DNA from 4 places in the Bradyrhizobium sp. CCBAU 51753 genome. Region 2 is predicted to be linked to each of the others. Evidence: riboswitches for the same ligand, from Rfam matches in the RefSeq annotation. Region 2 holds a riboswitch; each other region holds the start of a gene.
What was found. A riboswitch is a leader RNA that binds a small molecule or an ion and turns the genes downstream of it on or off. The one in region 2 is predicted to bind cobalamin.
Positions count from the first base shown of each region.

Region 1: linked by a shared signal. The riboswitch ahead of XH93_RS03225 (TonB-dependent receptor) and the one ahead of metE (5-methyltetrahydropteroyltriglutamate--homocysteine S-methyltransferase) in region 2 are both predicted to bind cobalamin.
Region 3: linked by a shared signal. The riboswitch ahead of XH93_RS16265 (DUF1636 domain-containing protein) and the one ahead of metE (5-methyltetrahydropteroyltriglutamate--homocysteine S-methyltransferase) in region 2 are both predicted to bind cobalamin.
Region 4: linked by a shared signal. The riboswitch ahead of XH93_RS39120 (TonB-dependent siderophore receptor) and the one ahead of metE (5-methyltetrahydropteroyltriglutamate--homocysteine S-methyltransferase) in region 2 are both predicted to bind cobalamin.

Region 1 covers NZ_CP030037.1:710,910-714,136, reverse strand. The annotation lists gene XH93_RS03230 (iron ABC transporter permease) at 1-652, opposite strand, end outside; cobalamin riboswitch at 766-964, shown strand; gene XH93_RS03225 (TonB-dependent receptor) at 1,129-3,227, shown strand, end outside.
Region 2 covers NZ_CP030037.1:2,630,681-2,633,907, forward strand. The annotation lists gene XH93_RS11740 (nodulate formation efficiency C protein) at 1-225, opposite strand, end outside; gene XH93_RS11745 (hypothetical protein) at 992-1,225, opposite strand; cobalamin riboswitch at 1,583-1,786, shown strand; gene metE (5-methyltetrahydropteroyltriglutamate--homocysteine S-methyltransferase) at 1,888-3,227, shown strand, end outside.
Region 3 covers NZ_CP030037.1:3,684,723-3,687,949, forward strand. The annotation lists gene XH93_RS16255 (cobyric acid synthase) at 1-1,310, opposite strand, end outside; gene cobO (cob(I)yrinic acid a,c-diamide adenosyltransferase) at 1,322-1,975, opposite strand; cobalamin riboswitch at 2,012-2,218, shown strand; gene XH93_RS16265 (DUF1636 domain-containing protein) at 2,311-2,682, shown strand; gene cobW (cobalamin biosynthesis protein CobW) at 2,679-3,227, shown strand, end outside.
Region 4 covers NZ_CP030037.1:8,506,693-8,509,919, reverse strand. The annotation lists gene XH93_RS39125 (GTP-binding protein) at 1-644, shown strand, start outside; cobalamin riboswitch at 983-1,181, shown strand; gene XH93_RS39120 (TonB-dependent siderophore receptor) at 1,297-3,227, shown strand, end outside.

The DNA of each region.
Region 1 (3,227 bases), 1.9 Mb from region 2:
GGATGGCGGCACCGGCGACGATGAAAGGCAGCGCCAGCGCGACATGGACGAAGCTGCGGTCCTCCAGCGAGCCGAGCAGCCAGAACGCGATCTCGAGCACCACGAACGGATTGCTGGAGAGGTTCATCACCAGCGCGGTGGCGGCGCCCGCGAAGCTCGAGATCGCGAGCCCGGCGAGGATCAGGATCAACAGCCCGGCATTGCGGCCGGCGATCGCAAGCAGCGCGAACACCGAGCCGAACGCGGCGATGATCGCCACCACCGGCAGCGCATAGGAACGCACGTCGGCAAGCCCGAGCGCGATCACCAGCACCGCGCCGAATGCCGCCGATTGCGGCGCGCCGAACAGCGACGGCGAGGCCAGCGGGTTGCGCAGCAGCCCCTGGAGCGCCGCGCCCGACAATCCCAAAATGCCGCCGATCGCAACCGCCAGGATAGTGCGCGGCAGACGGATCTCGCGCACGATCACCTGCGCGACGTCGCTGCCGCCGCCGAACAGCGCCTCGGTCACGCTGAGCGGCGACAGCCGCACCGGCCCGGTGCCGAGCGAGAGCAGCGTCAACAGCACCACGAGCGCGGCCAACGCCGCGGCCGCGCCCCACCGGCGCCGCGCCGCGACCTCGGCCGCAAAAGCAAAATCCTGCACGCTCATCGTATCCATGCTCTTACAGCGATCGCCGTGGCAGACAAGCGACACACGGCAAAAACCGTGGCCGCCGGACGCCGGCCCCGTTTCCGCCGGGATTGACTCTGGCGCCCTGCCGAACCCTAGATGACCGGGACGGTTCCTTAGTGGGATAAAAAGGGAATGCGGTACGAGGAAACTTCCTCCAGGCCGCGGCTGCCCCCGCAACTGTAGGCGGTGAATCCTTCGTCACAGGCCACTGGGAATCTCGGTCCTGGGAAGGCGACGAAGGGTAACGACCCGCGAGCCAGGAGACCTGCCGTCAACCGTGGTCACACGCGACGATGTCGGTCGGGGAGTACAGGCATTGGCTTCACCTGAGGCTTCCAGCACGATGGTGAGACTGGGTCGCGGTGACGTGCCACTGCCGTCATTCCGAGGCCTCGCCTATGTTCTCCTTCCCTTCCATCCGGCCGCGTCGCGCGCTTCTGCTCGCGATGACAATGCTTGCGCCGGCGCTCTTCACCGCCGCGGCGCGGGCGCAGCAGGTCGCTGTCGCCGGAGAGCTCCCTCCGATCGAGGTCACCAAGCCGGGCGAGCAGAACGTCACCCGCGCCAAGCCGACCACCGATGAAACGCCTGCCCCGCGCCGCCGCGCACCAGGCAGTTCACAGTCCAGTAATACGGGCACCGGACCCGGATCGAACACGGCGTCGTCAGGCACGGCATCGGGGACCGGCAGTGGCGGCGGCGGCCGGCAGTTCGCCGGCATCGTCGGCGCCTCCTCCACCGTGATCACCGCCGACGACATCGCGCATTCGCCGACGCAATCACTGCCGGAGATTCTGGCGCAGGTGCCGGGCGTGCAGCTGCAATCGCTCTATGGCGGCCCGAACGGCGCCAAGACCGCGGTCGACCTGCGCGGCTTCGGCGCGTTCGCCTCCGACAACACGCTGTTCCTGCTCAACGGACGCCGCCTCAACGACATCGACAAGGCCGGCTTCGACCTCACCACCATCCCGATCGATTCGATCGAGCGCATCGAGATCACCCGCGGCAACAGCGGCGCCGTGCTCTATGGCGACAACGCGGTCGGCGGCGTCGTCAACATCATCACCAAGACCGGCGTCGGTGGCCCGCCGGCGACGATCCGCACCGAAGGCGGTGTCGGCTCGTTCAACACCCGGATGGCCGCGGTGTCCGCCGCGCTGAATGCGGGGCCGTGGTCGACCTCGTTCTATGGCAACGGCATCAAGTCCGACGGCTATCGCGTCAACAATGCGCTCGACCAGCGCAACGCGGTCGGCAACGTCAACTACACCACGCCTGATTTCACCGCGTTCCTGACCGTCACCGGCAGCGACCAGAAGCTCGGCCTGCCCGGCGGCCGGCTGGTCGATCCGTCGATCGGGCTCAATGAGCTCGCCACCGATCGGCGCGGCGCCGCCACGCCGTTCGACCACGCCAACCAGCAGACCGCGAGCGTCACCACCGGCTTCACCAAGACCCTGATCAACGGCGTCGACCTGATCGTCGACGGCGGCTGGCGGCAGCGCGACACCCAGAGCGCGTTCTTCGGCACGGTGCCGACCATCAGCTTCGCCTCGACCTACAACGACGCGGCGCTCGACACCTCGTCGCTGACGCCACGGCTCAGCGTCAAGACCATCATGCTGGGCATGCCGTCGACGATCCTGACCGGTATCGATTATTACGACACGACGTTCCGCCAGGCGCGCGGCGCCTTCCAGGGCGTCGACCCCACCCACATCTACAATCTCGAGCAGCAGTCCGTGGCCGGCTATTGGCAGCACACCATCGGCGTGCTGCCGACGACTGATTTTTCGTATGGCGCACGGGTGCAGAACACCCACCTTTCGGCGCGCGACCGCTATGACCCGAATGCGCCGTTCGCGTTCGATGCGCAGGCGACGCCGCTCGACAGCGACGAGACGCAATACGCGCTGCATCTCGGCATCGAGCACCGCATCACCGATACGTTCTCGGTGTTCGGCCGCGCCGCGCGCGCATTCCGCACGCCTGATGTCGACGAGCGCGTCGCGTCGGGCCCGGCGTTCGATCCGCTGACCTTCATGGCGCTGGCGCAGAATTTCAGGCTCAAGACCCAGACCTCGGAGGACGGCGAAGTCGGCTTCCGCGTCAAGACCAACCAGTTTCAGGTACAGACCAGCGCTTACGTGATGGATCTGCAGAACGAGATCCATTTCCTCCCGACGGTGTTCTTCAACGTCAATCTCGATCCGACCCGCCGCTACGGCTCGGAGACCAGTGCATCGCTCAAGGTCAGCGATACCGTGACCTTGCGCGGCGGCATGGCCTATACCCGCGCCGTGTTCCGCGAGGGCGCCTTCGCCGGCAACGACGTGCCGCTGGTGTCGCGCACGACCGGCAATCTCGGCGTGACCTGGAATATCCTGCAGAACTACCTGGTGTTCGACGCCACGCTGCGCGCCTGGAGCTCGCGCGTCATGGACAACGACCAGGCCAACACCCAGAGCCGCATCCCCGGCAACGCCACCGCCGACATCAAGCTCAGCGGGCAATACGACCGCTTCTTCTGGTCGGTCAGCGCGAACAATCT
Region 2 (3,227 bases):
AGCGACTCCCCACCATCGAGGCACAAAGTGAGCCACCTTCGAGACCTTGGAAATGATTTGTTCTATAGTTTCACCATCTTGCGCGCGCCACGTTGACTTGACCCTTTCGACAAGCGCGTGGTCGTTGGCGCGAACATTGTTGCTCGTCGCCGCCAGCCCGGCCAGGCAGATCAGCGACCGACCGATACAGAGCCAAAGCATGCGCCTTCCAGACATTTTCTTCATCGCTGCCGGCTCATCTGGTTATCTCCACACGTCAATTCCAAAGCGGGACGTCCTCCTGAACGTGCTATGCGCGATTGCAAGAAGTTAGCGGCAACGTGACGCGGGCGCCTGCCGATGTCCCGCGCGAGCAGGCGCCGACCCTCGTTGTCACGCGCCGCTAACTTCAGTGGTCAGCCAAAGCCTCAATTTGCAATGCTGGACCTGCCCAGGAGGAGAAGCCTGGACATGCTGAGGACTTGCATTGTTCGTGCCAGGCAATAGCCGGAAGTTCGCACCGGATTTGTGCCGTCTTTGTCGACTTCCCGACCCAGGTACGTTTTAAATGTTGCCATTCAGCCTATTTGCCGCGACTTCCGTGAATGATTCTTGTCACGCACAGAATCTTCGATGGCGCGGGGCGAATGCCTTGCTGCCGGAGTCTTGACGACCAATGGGAGCAGGTATGCCGCCATCGATCCGTGTGGTCCGGAGTCGTTGCCGCTGCTACGAACGCCGAGGGCGCCCCAGCCTGTTGTGCTTGGCACTTTGCGGCCCACAACGACGCGAAGCCGCCCTTCAGCGGCGAGCGATTTGGAATCGACGTGCAAGGAACTTCACGAATCGAGCAGGCGGACGAGACGGTGGCATTCCGCGCCCGCGCAACGTTATCGGCCTGTCGTCTGCCTGCTCGTCACTGCAGTCAACATTAGAGGGCCTGCGCTTCCACGCAGTCGGGTCGACCGGCGAGAGCAAAGCCTCAGGTCTTGCTAGCTTCGGCTTGAACTACTCAAACTTTCGAGAGCATCTGTCTGACGGGGCGACCCATAAATGGTCTTGCGACCCAGTCGAACAGACCGATCGTAAAGACGGCAGCAGCAAAGACGTCGGGGACACTCCAAACAGCCATTTTCATTGCGAGGCTCTCTTTTCCGTTGTGGTGATTGAATATGCTTGCTTTGGCCAGTATCACCAAAAACGTCGGCGTGACGCCTACCAGGATTGGCTGGTCGCAAATCAACATGTTCGCTGAGCATGCTGCTGGATTTAGCGCATATCTTTTGCGCCTATCCGACACTGATCCATGGTTATTGGTGGAGAAGCAAGGATGCATCGAAGCGTGCTCTATGAACCGTTCGAAAGCCGGGCCGCATGAAAAGCGTCCTGCCCGGCGGCGTGATCTTCATCGTGCAGGCCGCATTCGTCTCTTCCACAGATCTGACACGCCGCCCGACGCCAAGGCGCCTCCGAGATGGTCATTCCGATATGCTATGACTGGAGAGTGGCTTCCACGTCGCGATCAAGCGTGGCTGTGGAGCGTCATTCGCGTAAGAGAGGTCGCAGCACCAATTTGAGAGGTTGACGGCCGAGTTCTCTTGCCGATAATCCAAGTCGTCGAGGTTCTCCGGTTTCCGTTTGATCCGGAGCCAAGAGGGAAGCCGGTGCCAATGCCGGCGCTGCCCCCGCAACTGTGAGCGGCGAGCCACTGTCCAACAGAGTCACTGAAGCCGGCGCGGCTTCGGGAAGGCCGGACAGCGGCAATGACCCGCGAGCCAGGAGACCTGCCCCGACAATATGTTCATCCACGGGCGGGGTGTCCCGGTGGTGCGCCAAGCAGCCGTCGCTCGGGCGACTTCTCCTGCCTGCGTCCGCCATGGCCTTTGCCCCCAACATGGGGTTAGCGCTATGTCTCTTCTCTCACTTCCGGTTGCCACGCTCGGAATGCCGCGCATCGGTCCAAGACGCGAGCTCAAACTCGCGCTCGAAAGCTATTGGGCCGGAAGAATCAGCGAACAGCAGTTGCTCGAGGACGCAGCCGGCCTACGTGCCGCCAACTGGGCGCGCCAGAAGTCCCTCGGCGTAACCGTCATTCCGTCGAACGACTTCTCGCTGTACGACCAGGTGCTCGACACCAGTGTCATGGTCGGCGCCATTCCGGAAGTCTACGCCTCGAAAGCCGAGCCCGTTTCCCTCAAGACGTATTTCGCCATGGCACGCGGTTCACAATACGACAGCCGGAGCGCGAGTTGCGGATACGGATCTCGCGGCGATGGCGCGCCCGCGCAGGAGATGACCAAGTGGTTCGACACCAACTACCACTACATGGTCCCGGAATTTCACCGCGGACAGACTTTCAGGCTGTCCTCTCGCAAGCCTATCGAGGAGTATGAGGAAGCCAAGTCCCTCGGCTTTCAGACTCGCCCTGTCCTGATCGGCCCGGTCACATTCCTAAAGCTGGGCAAGAGTGCTGATCCTGCGTTCCAGCCCCTGTCACTATTGGATGACCTGATACCGGTCTATATCGAGGTTCTGCAGGAATTGACCAAACGCGGGGCAAATTGGGTTCAGTTCGACGAGCCATGCCTGGTTCTCGATCTGGATGAGGGGGAAAAAAAATCCCTGCTACATGCCTATGACCGGCTCGTCAAGGAAGGGCCGGCCATCAAGATCATGGTCGCCAGCTATTTCGGCGACCTCGGCGACAATCTTCCCACCGCCTTGCGCCTACCTGTCGCCGGGCTCCACATCGATCTGGTTCGGGCGCCAGCGTTATTGGACCAGATCATTACCGCCGGGCGAAGTGACCAGGTCGTGTCACTCGGCGCGATAGACGGCCGCAATGTGTGGCGGACGAATTTGTCGGCACTGCGCCAGCGGCTCGATCCCGCTATCGCGAAGCTCGGCAAGGATTGCATACAAATCGCCCCATCCTGTTCGCTGCTTCACGTGCCGGTCGACGTTGAACTCGAGACGGAGCTCGCGTCAGACGTCAAGAGTTGGCTTGCATTCTCGGTTCAGAAGATTCGCGAGCTTGCGACCTTGGCGCGGGCTCTCGCAGGTGATCAGAAGGTTTCGGACGTTCTTGCGGAATCGGAGCGCGTCACCACAAACCGTGGGACCTCGCCAAAGATCCGAGATGCCAGTGTCGCCGTCCGGATGAGAGCGATCAACCAGACCACGCGTCGGCGCGCCAGTGCATTTGCCAGCCGTGCCGAGATCCAACGCAAGCGCTTCAAACTACCGGC
Region 3 (3,227 bases), 1.1 Mb from region 2:
CGAAAATCGTCCGATGCGAACAGGCCGTGCAGATAGCTGCCGTGAACGCGTCCATCGGTGGAGATGGCGCCTTCCGGCTCGCCATCAACAACCGCAAATGGCCGCGCGCGGTCCGGCCCGTCGGTGCGTCCGATGTGGATCTCGTAGGCGCTGATCGCCTGATCCGTCGCGGCGTGGACGGCGCTGACGCGCGTCAGCGTCTTCTGCTCGGTCATGGTGGTCGCGACGTCGAGCAGCCCGAGGCCGGGAGTTTCGCCGGCGGGGCCCTCGATTCCTTCGGGATCGGCGACGGTTTGCCCGAGCATCTGGTAGCCGCCGCATAGGCCGAGCACATGGCCGCCGCGGCGATGATGCGCCCACAGATCAATGTCCCAGCCCTGCGCGCGCAGGAAGGCGAGGTCGCCTCGCGTCGATTTCGAGCCGGGCAGGATGACGAGCTTTGCGTCGCCCGGGATGGCCTCGCCAGGACGCACCATGACGAGATCGACGCCGGACTCAAGCTTCAGCGGATCGAGATCGTCGAAATTGGCGATCCGCGACAGCGCGAGAAAGGCGATCTTGCACTGGCCCACCTTGCGGGCGTCGCCAAGGCCGAGCGCATCCTCGGCCGGCAGCTCGCCGGCGCGGCTGAACCAGGGCAGCACGCCAAAGCCGCGCCACGCGGTGCGGGCCTCGATCAGCCGGTAGCCGTCGTCGAACAGCGTGGGATCGCCGCGGAATTTGTTGATGACAAAGCCCTGGATCATCGCGGCGTCTTCAGGGTCGATCACCGTCTTGATGCCGACCAGCTGCGCGATCACGCCGCCGCGGTCGATGTCGCCGACCAGCACCACCGGCACGTCGGCCTTGCGGGCAAAGCCCATATTGGCGATGTCTGCCTTGCGCAGATTGACCTCGGCCGGGCTGCCGGCGCCCTCGACCAGCACCAGATCGGCGCGCGCCTTCAGCCGTGCAAAACTCTCCAGCACCGCGCCCATCAATGTCGGCTTGATGGCGGCATATTCGCGCGCGCGGGCGGTAGCGACGCGCTTGCCCTGCACGATGATCTGGGCGCCGACATCGCTCTCCGGCTTCAGCAGCACCGGGTTCATGTCGGTGTGCGGCGCGACGCCGGCGGCGAGCGCCTGCAGCGCCTGGGCGCGGCCGATCTCGCCGCCGTCGACGGTGACGGCCGCGTTGTTCGACATGTTCTGCGGCTTGAACGGCAGCACGCGCAAGCCGCGGCGTTTGGCGGCGCGCGCCAGGCCCGCGACGATGAGCGACTTGCCCACGTCCGAGCCGGCACCCTGGATCATCAATGCGCGCGCCATGGCGATCTCAGTCAGAACTCGACGCCCGGCTGGGCCTTGATGCCGGAGCGGAACGGATGCTTGACCAGCGTCATCTCGGTGACGAGGTCGGCGATCTCGATCAACTCGTCCTTGGCGTTACGCCCGGTGAGCACGACATGGGTCATCGGCGGTTTTGACGTGGTCAAAAATTCGACGACGTCGGCGATCGCGAGATAATCGTAGCGCAGCGCGATGTTGATCTCGTCGAGCACCACCATGCGCAAGCTCGGATCCGCGATCAGCTCCTTGGCCTTTTCCCAACCGGCCTGCGCCGCCGAGATGTCGCGGGCGCGATCCTGCGTCTCCCAGGTAAAACCTTCGCCCATGGCGTGGAATTGGCAGAGATCGCCGAAATGTCCGGTGAGCAGGCGGCGCTCGCCGGTATCCCAGGCGCCCTTGATGAACTGCACCACGGCGCAGGGGAAACCGTGCGCCACGCAGCGCACGATCATGCCGAACGCCGAGGACGATTTTCCTTTGCCGGCGCCGGTATGAACGATGATCAGGCCTTTTTCGCCGCTCTTGGTCGCCATGATCTTGTCACGGGCGACCTTCTTCTTCGCCATCCTGGCGGCATGCCGCGCCTCCTGCGACGAGCCGGCGTCCGCGGCTTCGTCCTCAGTGGTGTTTGCATCGGAAGTCATGACGTTCCTTTGGCTTGACAAGTTGGAGCCGTGGACGAATGGTGGGCCCGCGTTGGTTCCTGTCCTACGACAGGCGAAGAGGGAATGCGATAGGGCGAAAGCCCGAAGCGCAGCCGCCCCCGCGACCGTGACCGGAGAGATTCCCAAAGCCACTGATTCCCTGACGGAATCGGGAAGGCGGGGATCAAAGGACAAAATCCTGCTCCGCAAGCCGGGAGACCTGCCAGCGCAGTGATGTGAGAACCGGCGGACGGGGTGTTCCGCGACGGGGAACGAACCTTGTTCATCGTCGGTTCGGTTGCCTCATCGCCCCCGCTGCCAATCTGGGATGGGCGATGAGCGTTACACTGCATGTCTGCATCACCTGCCGCGCCGGGCAGACGCTGGCCGAAGGTGAAATCCCGCCCGGTGCGCGGCTGCATGCCGCGCTGCTCGACGCCGGCGTGCCCGACGGCGTCAATCTGGTTCCCGTCGAATGCCTGTCGGCCTGCAGCCAGGGCTGCTCGGTCGCGCTCAGCGCGCCCGGCCGTTGGTCCTATGTCTATGGTCGGCTGTCCGCGGAAAATGCACAGGATGTGATCGCAGGCAGCGCCGCCTATGCGGCGGCGCCCGACGGCATCGTGCCGTGGCGCAGCCGCCCGGAAATCTTTCGCAAGCAATCGCTCGCCCGCATCCCGCCCGTCGTCCTACCCGAGGCCGCAGAATGAACGCGCTCACCAAAATTCCGGTCACCGTCGTCACCGGCTTTCTCGGATCGGGCAAGACCACGCTGATCCAGCATCTGATCAGGAACGCCAACGGCAAGAAGCTGGCGGTGCTGGTCAACGAATTCGGCAGCGAAGGCGTCGACGGCGAGATTCTGAAATCCTGCGCCGATGCCGATTGTCCGGCCGAGAACATCGTCGAGCTCGCCAATGGCTGCATCTGCTGCACCGTCGCCGACGATTTCATCCCGGCGATGGAGCAGCTTTTGGCGCGCCCGGTGAAGCCGGATCACATCGTGATCGAAACATCGGGCCTCGCGCTGCCAAAGCCGCTGCTCAAAGCATTCGACTGGCCCGAGATTCGTTCGCGCATCACGGTCGACGGCGTGATCGCGCTGGCCGATGCCGAGGCCGTTGCCGCCGGCCGCTTTGCGCCCGATCCGGCTGCGGTCGATGCGCAGCGCGCGGCCGACGCCAATCTCGATCACGAGACGCCGCTGTCGGAAGTGTTCGAGGACCAGATCGCCTGCGCCGATATCGTGCTGCTG
Region 4 (3,227 bases), 3.2 Mb from region 2:
TCGCCGATCCTTCCGACATCGTGCGCAATTTGATGGATCCGGTGATCTGGAAGGAGGCGCCGCTGGAGACGGTGCTGTGCGTGGTCGATGCCACGCAGCCTCCGGCCGCATTGAACGACGCGCTGCTGCGCTCGCAGCTCCGCGCGGCCGATGTGGTGGCGTTGAGCAAGGTGGACCTCGCGGACCCTGGCGCGCGCGCGGCGACGCGTGAGGCGATCCGCGCACAGCGTCCGGCGGCCGTGGTGGTCGACGCCGATCACGGCGAGGTACCCGCCGCGCTGCTGTTCCCGATCGACCCGGACCGCATGCCGGAGCCGCGCGACGTGACACCGCGCCGCCCGGCGGCGGATCGGTTCGAGACGCTGAGCTGGACGTCGGACCGGCGCATCGTGCTGCCGCGGCTGCAGCAGGCGATCGGCCGGTTGGCGCCAAAGCTCGCGCGGGCAAAGGGCCTGTTCGAGACGGTCGAGCAGCCCGGGCGGCTGACGGTGTTTCAACTCGCCGGCGGACGCGCGACCTTGGCGGCCGGCGGCGCGCCCACGCCCGGCGTGCCGCGAACACGCATCGTCTTCATCGCCGAGATGGGCGCGCTGTCGCGCGCCGAGATCGATGCGGTGATGCAAGGATGTGTTGAAGCGGGATGACATGAAGCATAAGTTTTCCGTCACCCCCGCGCAAAGGCTTCGCCTTTGTCGCTGGAGGAGCGCGCTCTTGCGCGCGTCTCGAAGGGTCGACGGCCACCGGCCGGGCCGTGCATCCTTCGAGACGCGGCCAAGTGGCCGCTCCTCAGGATGACGGGGCAACAGTCTCAGCGCTGCGTGAGTTATCCGTCACCCCCGCGCAAAGGCGAAGCCTTTGCGCGGGGATGACGGGGCAAACAGTCTGTGCGTCAGACACCGCTAGCGCTGTGTCGCTTCCGCCGCACCATCTCGCAAACGATGCGTGTGACATTCACGTCGAATTGACACCCCCGGAGCCGGCACCTATCGTTCCGCCCGACGGTTCTCCTTCGGGGGATCAAAAGGGAATGCGGTGCGGGTGACATCCCAATGCCGCGGCTGTCCCCGCAACTGTAGGCGGCGAGCCTCTCGTCAATTTGCCACTGGTCCGTCAGGCCCGGGAAGGCGGCGACAGGCGACGACCCGCGAGCCAGGAGACCTGCCGTCAGTCGTGGTCACACGCGAGCACATCGGGCGGGGCGTCCTGGTGGGGATCGGCGTATTACCTTGGGTGTCCCTTGGGGTGATGCGGTGTCCGCGTTCGCGGTGACGTGCCACGTTACCCGCGAGTCCGTTCATGTCGTCCCCCGCCTCCGTCGCGCTCAGGTCGCGCCTCGGCTTCATTTGCTCCCTGTCATCACTGTTGTTGCCGGCCGAAGCGCTCGCGCAGACCGCCCGATCAACCACCGTGCTCGATCCGGTCGAGGTGTCGCCGCCCGCCGCCGCCAAGCCGAAGCGCGCCGAGCGCAACGGCGCCACCACCGCTGCGCGGCCCCGGCCACGACCTGCGGCGCCCGCCGCGGCCGCCACTGGCTTGTCGCAACCTGTCGCTTCGTCCGGATCGGGCGCGCCATCTCCGACCCTCAACGCCAACACGCCGGGCGGCACCGGCAGCCGTCTCAACCTGACGCCGCTGCAGACGCCGGGCAGCGTCGAGATCATCCGATCGCAAACCATCGAGGAGCGCGGCCAGCATAATGTGACCGACGCCGTCACCCAGAATGCGGCCGGCTTCACCGCAACGCCGGCGCCCGGCAATGGCGGGCTGTCGTTCAGCACCCGCGGCTTCGCCGGCAGCAATTCGGTGATGACGCTGTATGACGGCACCCGCTTCTATATCGGCTCCGGCACCCTGACGTTCCCCTACGACACCTGGTCGACCGAGCGCATCGAGGTGCTGCGCGGCCCGGCCTCGGTGCTGTACGGCGAGGGCGCGATCGGCGGCGTCATCAACGTGATCCCGAAGAAGCCGCTCAATACGCCGTACAACGAAGCCGCGGTGTCGCTCGACAGCAACATGACGAAGCGGCTCTCGGTCGACAGCACCGGCCCGATCAATCCCAATGTGTCCTACCGCATCAACGCCACCGGCAACATGTCGGACGGTTTTGTCGATCGCGACAAGAGCTCGAACGGGGTGGTCTCCGCCGCGGTGCGGGTGCAGGCCTCGGAGAATCTCGCCTTCACGCTGTCGGAGGACTATGGCGACCGCAGCCCGTCGCGCTATTTCGGCACGCCGCTGGTCGGCGGCACCATCCTCGATACGCTCCGCTTCAAGAACTACAACGCGCTGGACAGCACCATCCGCTACCGGGACAGCTGGACCCGGTTCAAGACCGAGTGGGATGTCGCCGACGGCATCAGGATCAACAACACGCTGTATTATCTCAACAGCCAGCGGCACTGGCGCGACATCGAGAACTACACCTTCAATCCGAAGACCCAGCTGATCGATCGCACCAGCTATATCGAGATCCTCCACGACCAGAAACAGTCCGGCAACCGGATGGACGCAACGTTCAGTGGTCGCGTCTTCGGCCTTGCCAACCAGTTCGTTGCCGGATTCGACGTCAATCACATCGAGTTCTTCCACACCAACAACTCGCCGTTTGGCGGCGCGTCGTCGGTGAACCCATACGTGTTCGATCCCGGATCGTTCTTCGCAACGACGACGGCGACCACGCCGGGCTTCAATTCGATGGTCAATCAATACGCGCTGTTTGCCGAAGACCGGCTGAAGCTGACCGATCAATTGTCGCTGGTGACCGGCGTCAGGTACGACCGCCCCGATGTCGACCGTACCGACTACAAGACGCCGGCGAACAGTTTTGAAACCACGTTGTCGGGCACCAGCTGGCGCGCCGGCGTGGTCTATGAGCCGATCAAGAACCTCGCCTTCTACGGCCAGTATGCGGTCGGCGCCGATCCGGTCGGCAATCTGATCTCGCTGTCGACCACGCAAAAGACCTTCCAGCTTGCCACCGGCAAACAGACCGAAGTCGGCATCAAGCAGTCGTTCTGGGGCGGCCGGGGCGAGTGGACGCTGGCGGCCTACGAGATCGTCAAGACCGGGCTGACGATTCCCGATCCCGCCAATCCCAGCGGCCTCGCGTTGCAGGTCGGCCAGCAATCATCCCGCGGTGTCGAAGGAACGATCGGGCTGGCGCTGGACTATGGCTGGCGCATCGATGCCAATCTGGCGGTGCTGCGCGCAAAATACGACAACAA